2 regions of the Fictibacillus sp. UD genome follow, and region 2 is predicted to be linked to the other one. Evidence: a T-box and tRNA genes for the amino acid it is inferred to sense, from the RefSeq annotation. Region 2 holds a T-box; the other holds one or more tRNA genes.

Region 1 (4,647 bases), on a different contig from region 2:
GTTACCGCAACGATCAAACATTTGATCGATGGCCCGTCTGCAGAAAGCAGCCTTCTTACAGACTTTAGAACAGATGTGAAGCTATTGAGTACACCTGTAGTTAAAGATGGTGTAGTTACACTAAACTTTAACGGCGCTTTGCTAGATAACAAAGAAGAGAGCATGATTGCGGATGAAGTATTGAATTCTATCGTTCTTTCTTTAACTGAACTTTCAGAAGTAAAGAAAGTAGCGATTAAAGTAGATGGTAAATCGAAAATCTTTAATGAAAAAGGCAAGGAACTTACAGCACCGGTTTCAAGACCAAAAGAAGTAAATACAGGTGAATTTTAAAATCAAATAGGTTGTGATACAGTAAAGAGACGAGGGAATCGTCTCTTTTTTAATGAACTTTGTTGTCCTTGTAAGTAGTTGATTTCCATTTCAGGCGCTCCCTTTCCGCGGGGCGACCGGTGAGCCCCTTGCCGCTTTGCACCTTTAAGGGTCTCACCTGATCACTCGTCCCGCAGGAGTCTCGCGCCTTACACTCCAATCAACTTGATTTAGTTCTTGTTGTCTCTATCTGGGATGTGCTGTGAGCTACATTGTCTGCAAGCGAGAGAGATAGTAGCGAGGGGCTTTTATTCTCTTATGACCAGTGACACGCCTTTCAAATGGCACCTATTGCAGCAAACTTTTGGAAAGGTTTTTTAAAAAAGTTTGTGCTTTCACTCCTTATTTTTCTTTTCTTCTTTGACGGTTGAATGGAGTGTAAGATGCGAGACTCCTGCGGGACAGGCGGGCAGGTGAGACACTTAAGAGTGAAACGAACAAATGTGGCTCACCGCCTGCCCCGCGGAAAGCGAGTATCTGGAACAGAAGTCAACTACTACCAATAAAGACAAAGTTTTACATAAAGGACTTTTACAAAACGGAGGTTTACATAATGAAGATCTTAATCGCTACAAAAAACAAAGGAAAAGTAAAGGAATTTCAATCCATGTTTGAGAATCTTGGGTGTGAGATCCTCTCTTTATCAGATATTGAAGGAAGTCCTGATGTCGAAGAAACAGGAACGACGTTTGAAGAAAATGCTATCTTAAAAGCGGAAACGATTTCTCAACAGATGAACATACCCGTGATAGCTGATGACTCAGGCTTAGAGATCGATGCTTTGGAAGGAAAGCCTGGCGTTTATTCCGCAAGATATGCAGGGCTGCAGAAAAGTGATGAAGATAATATGAACAAAGTTTTAGCTGAACTTCAAAACGTACCTGAAACACAAAGAAGTGCTCGATTTGTATGTGCGTTGGCTTTCGCAAGGCCGAATAAAAAGACCATCGTTGTAAAAGGTGAATGTGAAGGTGAAATTTTGAGAGAAAAAAGAGGATCTCAAGGATTTGGGTACGACCCTATCTTCTTTGTTCCTGAATTAAATCGTTCTATGGCCGAACTTGCGAAAGAAGAAAAAAATAAAATAAGCCACAGAGCTGTTGCCCTAATGAAACTAAAGAACCTGATCAATGAGGAGGATCTGCTATGGGAAAAGCCTTAATCGTTAGTGATAGTCATGGTTTAACAGATGAATTAGTAACGTTAAAGAAGCGTTTTGACGGTGAAGTTGACTTAATGATACATTGCGGTGATTCCGAATTATCGACAAATGCAGAAGAACTGTCTGGATTTGTAACGGTAAAAGGAAATATGGATTATTTAGGCGATGATTTCCCCAATGAAGCGATTGAACTGTTAGGACAAACATGTATATATATAACACACGGTCATTTGTACGATGTGAAGATGTCATACCTTTCTCTTGCTTATCGAGCCGAAGAAACTGGGGCAAAGATAGCTTGTTTTGGACACTCACATGTTGCTGAAGCCTTTGAACGTGAAGGGATGATTTTCATCAACCCAGGAAGTATAAGACTGCCAAGAGGGACATTTGAAAAGACATATGCAGTCCTTGAGATTGAAGAAGGAATGGTTTCAGTAAGTTTTTATTCATTAGATGGTATACGTATAGATCAGTTATGTAAAACCTTTGGGGAAAAGATAAATAATAAAAATAAAAAAGTTTAAGAAAATGGTTGACTCTTTTTTGGATATCATGTATATTTAGTTATGTCGTCGCGACAAGATCTAAATTGTCTGCGGGTGTAGTTTAGTGGTAAAACAAGAGCCTTCCAAGCTCTGGTCGTGAGTTCGATTCTCATCACCCGCTCCATTTGTTTTTCTCACGTTCAAATGGCACATGAAAAGTTACATCTAAAGTTTACAGATCTTACATTTAAAATGCATGTTATAAAAACATATTTGTATCCACGGTCGACAGGTGGAACAAATCACTGTGTGCCCGCAGCGCATGGTAATGCGGAAAGCGCATTGCTATGCGGAATGGGCTCCAATACATATGTCCCAGTAGCTCAGCCGGATAGAGCATACGCCTTCTAAGCGTACGGTCGGGAGTTCGAATCTCTCCTGGGACGCCATAATACATACATACAACAATTATCGACACACCTGATGTCCTCTATTAAAGGACGGAAGGTGTGTTTTTTGTTTGAGTTTTTTTGTTGAATTCTATAGACAGTTTAGTGAAAATTTCTTCATCAACTAATTTCAAAAACAACAATGATCGTGTAAGGCTCTTTTTTTTATCACACTAATTGTAAGCGCTTCATAAATGTTTACAATACGTTTTTATATGACTCACTATCCTTATGTCCATGGGAATGTAAGCGTATACAAAATAACAGAAAAGTCAGAATATAATAAAAAAACTTTAAATTCATGGTTGACCCTTACGGAATATGGGCGTAATATTGTCAACAATTATTAACTTATTTTTAAAAAATTCTAATAATTTGAAATGTAAAGAAAAGGAGGATCACGATGCAGGAGCAATGGGTTTACGTTAATGGTGAGTACGTATTAAAGGAAGACGCCAAAGTCTCAGTTTATGATCATGGATTTTTATATGGAGATGGGGTGTTTGAAGGTATTCGTGTTTACAACGGCAATGTATATCGTTTAGACGAACATCTTCAACGTTTATACGAATCGGCTCAATCCATTATGCTTAAAATTCCACACACTAAAGAAGAGTTAACAGACATCATTGTCGAAACGCTCCAGAAAAATGAATATCGTGATGCTTATATTCGTTTAGTTATCTCACGAGGAAAAGGAAATTTAGGACTGGATCCTTTCTCTTGCGGCCAGCCGGGTGTCATCGTAATTGCAGAGCAGCTTGCTCTTTTCCCTAAGAAACTTTATGAGACTGGCTTAGAAATCATCACGGTGGCAAGCAGAAGAAATCGTCCGGATGTATTAAGTCCTAAAGTAAAATCATTAAATTACTTAAACAATATTTTAGTCAAGATCGAAGCGAGTCTTGCAGGTGTTAGTGAAGCGCTTATGCTAAACGATCAAGGCTATGTGGCGGAAGGTTCAGCTGACAATGTATTTATTATAAAAGGCAATACCATTAAGACGCCTCCAGGTTACTTAGGAGCTCTAGAAGGAATCACGCGAAACGCGATTGTCGAGATTGCACGCGACCAGGGCTACAACATGGTGGAAGAACCTTTTACGAGACACGATGTTTATGTAGCAGATGAAGTTTTCTTAACTGGTACGGCTGCTGAAGTTATCGCAGTTGTAAAAGTGGATGGCAGAGTTATCGGAAACGGTGCTCCAGGTGAGCATACAAACAAACTTTTAGAATCCTTTAGAAAAAAAGTAGTTGAAGAAGGTGTGAAAGTTTATTCAAATCAATCCGTTCAAGCGGGATAAAAGAAGTATAGGAGTGTTACAGATATGCGCAGTAATATGATCAAACAAGGAATCGATAGAGCCCCGCACAGAAGTCTTCTCCACGCAGCGGGAGTTGCACCAGAGGATATGGATAAACCATTTATCGGTGTTTGTAATTCCTATGTTGATATTATTCCGGGGCATATGCATCTCAACAAAGTTGGTGAGTGGGTAAAAGAAGCCATTAGAGAAGCAGGCGGAATACCTTTTGAATTTAATACGATCGGGGTAGATGACGGTATTGCGATGGGGCATATTGGAATGAGGTATTCGCTTCCGAGCAGAGAAGTCATTGCAGACGCTGCAGAAACCGTAATTAATGCCCACTGGTTTGACGGTGTGTTTTATATACCAAACTGCGATAAAATCACACCTGGTATGCTGATGGCGGCTGTTCGAACGAATGTACCAGCCGTATTTGTTTCAGGCGGTCCGATGGAAGCTGGTAAATCAATGGCAGGAAAATCGCTTTCTCTTGCCTCGGTCTTCGAAGGGGTTGGATCTCACCTTGCTGGAAAGATGACTCGCGAAGAACTATTGGAACTTGAGACGAGTGCCTGTCCGACTTGCGGATCATGCTCTGGTATGTTTACCGCTAACAGCATGAATTCCATTATGGAGATGTTAGGAATTACATTACCAGGTAACGGTACGCTCGTAGCTACATCAGATGATAGAAAAGCATTGTATAAAGAAGCTGCCGTATCACTTATGGATCTTGTGAAAAACGACATTAAACCTAGAGATATTATCACAAAAGAAGCTATTGATGACGCTTTTGCATTAGATATGGCGATGGGTGGCTCAACTAACACTGTTCTCCATATGCTTGCGATAGCAAATGAAGCT
Region 2 (4,647 bases):
TACTTTTTATGCCGCTGAAGAGTATCATCAAGATTATCACAAAAAGAACCCTTTTCATTACAAGCGCTATAGACAAGGGTCTGGCCGGGACGCTTTTATAAGATCGAATTGGGAAGATAAGGAACAAAAACAAGAAATCCTTAGAACCTTAAGCCCTATGCAATATAACGTGACACAAAACGATGCAACAGAACCGCCGTTTCAAAACGAATTTTGGGATCATACCGATGAAGGAATCTATGTAGATATCGTTTCAGGGGAACCCTTATTCAGTTCTCTTGATAAGTTTGATAGCAGCTGTGGCTGGCCAAGCTTTACAAAACCCGTCCGTTCTTCAACAGTTGAAGAAAAAGAAGATCTGTCACATGGGATGATTCGTACAGAAGTAAGAAGTAAGGATGCCGATTCTCATTTAGGACATGTTTTTACGGATGGTCCCCGAGATCGCGGAGGATTGCGCTATTGCATCAATTCAGCTGCACTCCGTTTTATACCGAAAGAACAGTTAAAAGAAAAAGGATATGGTGAGTATCTAACTCTTTTTGAAAAGAAATAAACCAGCCGCTCGGCTGGTTTATTTTTGTTCTGAAGAGGAATAGGAATGTGATTGGATAAATTTTAACCTGACGAATAAGAATACGGCTCCAGCTGATAGACCTGAAATAAGTCCGATCCAATAGCCATATGCTCCGAGTGTTGTAAAGTTAGCTAAATAATAGCCTACCGGCAGTCCAAGAACCCAATACGAAATAAATGAAAGCATGAACGTTACATTCACATCTTTATAACCTCTTAATGCGCCTTGAATGGGTGCACCGAATGCATCAGCTAATTGAAAAAAAACAGCGTACCATAAAAATGAAGTCGTGAGTTTGATTACTTCGGGTTCGTTTGAATACATCCGAGCCACTTGGTCATCAAATGCGATAAGAAAGACCGAAAGAATTAATGCAAAACCTACGGCTGCAATGATTCCAATATAGCTATATTGTGCAGCGTCTTTAAATCGACCAGCCCCTACCTCAAATCCCACTGCAATGGTGAGAGCGAAAGAAATGCTCAACGGAAGCATATAGAGGAAGGACGCAAAATTGAGCGCAGCTTGGTGAGCGGCAATGGTAACCGTATTAAAATCACTCATTAGGAGAGTAACTGCTGCAAAAATACTTACTTCAAAAAAGATGGCAAGTCCGATCGGCACACCAATTTTTAATTGTTCTTTCCAAGCTTTTAATGAAGGGGTGTAAAACTTGCGAAATAGTTTATAACCTCTAAAAGGATTGAATTTCATAACAATGATTACGGTTATTAAAGCTGTTATCCAATACGTAATCGCGGAAGCAACACCTGCACCAATACCGCCTAATTCTGGGAATCCCGCTTTACCGAAGATCAACAGGTAATTAAAAACAGCATTTACAGGTAATCCAATTAGTGTAATAAACATCGTTATTCTTGTCTGACCAAGTGCATCTATAAAAGAACGCAATGCTCCGTATAAAAAAAGGGGTAGAATACCGCAAGCTAGAGCAATTAAATAGCCTCTTGCTACTTTCTCGACTTCTTGATCTAATGACATAGCTCCTAAAATTGGATTTAAAACCAATGAACCTAGTATAAGAACAATAATCGATACAACAACGGATAAGTATACAGCCTGCATCACGGATCTAGGTACACCTTTAGTATTTTTAGCTCCTTCAAGCTGTGAAACGATAGGAGTTAGTGCCATTAAGATTCCATTTAGCCCTGTAAATATAGGGACCCATAAACTTGATCCAATAGCGACACCTGCTAGTTGATCGGCTCCTGAACGCCCGCTCATTACCGTATCAAGAAAATTCATAGCATATAACCCCAACTGAGTGATTAAAACAGGAACGACTAATAATAGGAAACTTTTATATTTATCTCTAAATGAATATGTCTGTATCATCTGCATACTTCCTTTATTGTTTAAACTGTCAATTCAAGACAATGCATTATATCATAAAACATATGTAATCCACGTAAAGGAGTAACTATGAGCGTACAATTTCTTTTTGAAGTTCAATCTGTTCTGCCAGGAGAGCAAGCAGAAGAAAAAATCGTGCTTGTTTCTACAGAACTTTTATATAAAAACAGCGGTGAAACAATCTTTACTGGCGTTATACCTGTAAGGGTATCAAATCATGGAGTTTTTGTTTCAGTATCTGCCATATCTGCAGCATTCACTTCCAAATACTTGCGCACAGAAACACTTTTCAGGTTAAAGCGATATATAAAACAAATGAGAGATTACTTGGATATTGATAAAAAGGAATAAGTTGACTTTTTTCTTTCGCCCTCATATAATATGAAAAACTATATGACAGAATATTTATGAAAAAGAGAGTACTCTGTAAAAGTTGTCATAGCGAGCCAGGGTTGGTGAAAGCCTGGTACAACATTCAGACGAAGCGCACTTTGGAAATGTTTGCTTGAAATGATTAGTAGGGCAAACCGGGCACATCCCGTTAACAGGTCAAGCGGCCTTTTTAAGGCAATGAGAGTGGTACCGCGGTAATCATCCGTCTCTTCTAGTAACTAGAAGAGGCGGTTTTTTTATTTTGGGAGGGAGAAAGAATGAACGGTAAAAAACAATTTGCAATTTTTCTAAAGAATAAACTGGTTGATGAACGATCGTTGGACCAAATTGAGAAATTAATTGAAAAGCCAAAACAAATCCATCAAGGTGATCTAGCTTTTCCTTGTTTTCAACTGGCAAAGATTCTTAAGAAATCCCCGAATGAAATCGCGAGCGAGCTTGCTACAGGAACTATTCCAGATCAGTTTGAGAAAGCAGAAGCAGCAGGCGGTTATTTAAATGTATTCCTTAATAAAAAAAGGGCAGTTTTAGAGCTTTTAACGAAGATATTACAAGATAAAGAGAATTATGCAGATCATGATTTCGGCAATGAGAAGACAATTGTTTTCGATCTTTCCTCTCCTAATATCGCAAAACCTTTTTCTATGGGCCATCTCCGCTCTACCGTGATTGGCTCCTCATTAGCATCGATCAGTGAGAAATGCGGATACAAAACAGAAAGAATCAACTATATCGGTGATTGGGGTACTCAGTTCGGAAAGTTAATCTGCGCTTACTTAAAATGGGGAGAAGAAGATAAAGTACGAGCTAATCCGATTGAAGAATTAACAAAGCTCTATGTTCGTTTTCATGAAGAGGCAGAAAACGATCCTTCATTAAATGACGAGGGAAGAATGTGGTTCAAGAAATTAGAAGACCATGATCCGCAAGCAACAGAATTATGGATATGGTTTAAAGATGCTTCATTAAAAGCCTTTCAAAAGATATACGAACTTTTGGATGTACAGTTTGATTCATACAACGGAGAATCCTTTTTTAACGATAAGATGGAAGAAACGGTAGTAGAGCTTCAGAGAAAAAACTTGTTAGAAACGTCAGAAGGTGCTCAAATCGTTAGAATAGGTGACGATATTCCGCCATGTTTAATTAAAAAGACGGATGGTGCAACTCTTTATGCGACACGTGACCTTACTGCTGCCATCTATAGAAAGAACACGTACTCCTTCGATCAAGCCTTCTACGTGGTCGGTCATGAACAGTCATTACACTTTGAACAAGTGAAACGTGTCTTAAAAAAACTTGGCCATGATTGGGCAGATAACATGCACCATGTACCGTTTGGTCTAATCTTACAAGACGGTAAAAAGATGAGCACTCGTAAAGGGAGAACGGTACTTCTTGAAACAGTCCTAATTGAAGCAATACAGTTAGCTGAACAAAACATTCGAGAGAAGAACCCTGAACTAAAAGAACTAAAAACGGTGGCACAACAAGTTGGTGTAGGTGCAGTCATATTTCATGACCTTAAAAATGAAAAAGGAAACGACGTGGAATTTTCACTTGAGCAGATGCTTAGATTTGAAGGTGATACAGGTCCTTATGTCCAATATACAGCCACAAGAATTCAGACGCTATTAAACAAAGGAAACTTTGATGGGGAACTGCCGCAAGAAATTTCAATTGAGGAAGAAAGCTGGGATCTCATTTCTGTCTTAAATGATTTTCCTGCAATGGTTGAACAGGCCTTCAAACGAAAAGAACCTTCAGTCATTTCAAAATATTTGTTGAAGCTATCTCATAAATTTAATCAATATTATGCAAACAATAAAATTCTAAACAGTCCTGAAACATCCGAAAGATTGGCATTATGTGCGTCCGTCCAGATTGTTGTAAAAGAAGGTCTGCGATTATTAGGGATCCAAACACCAAATCGAATGTAAAAAGTGGGTGACTCAGCTGTTTAAGTCGTGTTGCTGGCTAACCTTTTATGTTCCGTTATATAATCTTATAACTTCAACTTATATAAGGGAATCGGGGAACGAAATATGAAAACTGATGAACATACAAAAGGCATATGGTATGCAGCATTATCCTATTTAATCTGGGGTTTTCTGCCTCTTTACTGGAAGCCGCTCGATTTAGTTGGTTCAGGTGAAATTTTAGCTCATCGTATCTTCTGGTCATTTTTACTGATGATCGGTGTAATGATCCTTTTAAAAAGGAAAAATACTTTACAAAAAGATTTAAGAGTACTCATTACCAATCGAAAACAATTTTTTTCCGTGTTAACTGCCTCCGTG

Evidence for each region. A T-box is a leader RNA that pairs with one kind of tRNA and senses whether it is charged. The one in region 2 lies ahead of argS (arginine--tRNA ligase), so its partner is inferred to be a tRNA-Arg.
Region 1: it encodes a tRNA-Arg, which carries the amino acid that the T-box ahead of argS (arginine--tRNA ligase) is inferred to sense. The anticodon was not compared.

What each region holds. Positions count from the first base shown of each region.
Region 1 covers NZ_JARUHH010000001.1:234,747-239,393, forward strand. Annotated here, with positions in the region: gene P8610_RS01185 (GerMN domain-containing protein) at 1-333, shown strand, start outside; gene P8610_RS01190 (hypothetical protein) at 756-878, shown strand; gene P8610_RS01195 (XTP/dITP diphosphatase) at 923-1,534, shown strand; gene P8610_RS01200 (metallophosphoesterase family protein) at 1,519-2,061, shown strand; tRNA gene P8610_RS01205 (tRNA-Gly) at 2,133-2,206, shown strand; tRNA gene P8610_RS01210 (tRNA-Arg) at 2,395-2,471, shown strand; gene ilvE (branched-chain-amino-acid transaminase) at 2,875-3,777, shown strand; gene ilvD (dihydroxy-acid dehydratase) at 3,802-4,647, shown strand, end outside.
Region 2 covers NZ_JARUHH010000003.1:202,910-207,556, reverse strand. Annotated here, with positions in the region: gene msrA (peptide-methionine (S)-S-oxide reductase MsrA) at 1-556, shown strand, start outside; gene P8610_RS07240 (MATE family efflux transporter) at 575-1,936, opposite strand; gene P8610_RS07235 (hypothetical protein) at 2,024-2,305, shown strand; T-box leader at 2,353-2,560, shown strand; gene argS (arginine--tRNA ligase) at 2,605-4,287, shown strand; gene rarD (EamA family transporter RarD) at 4,393-4,647, shown strand, end outside.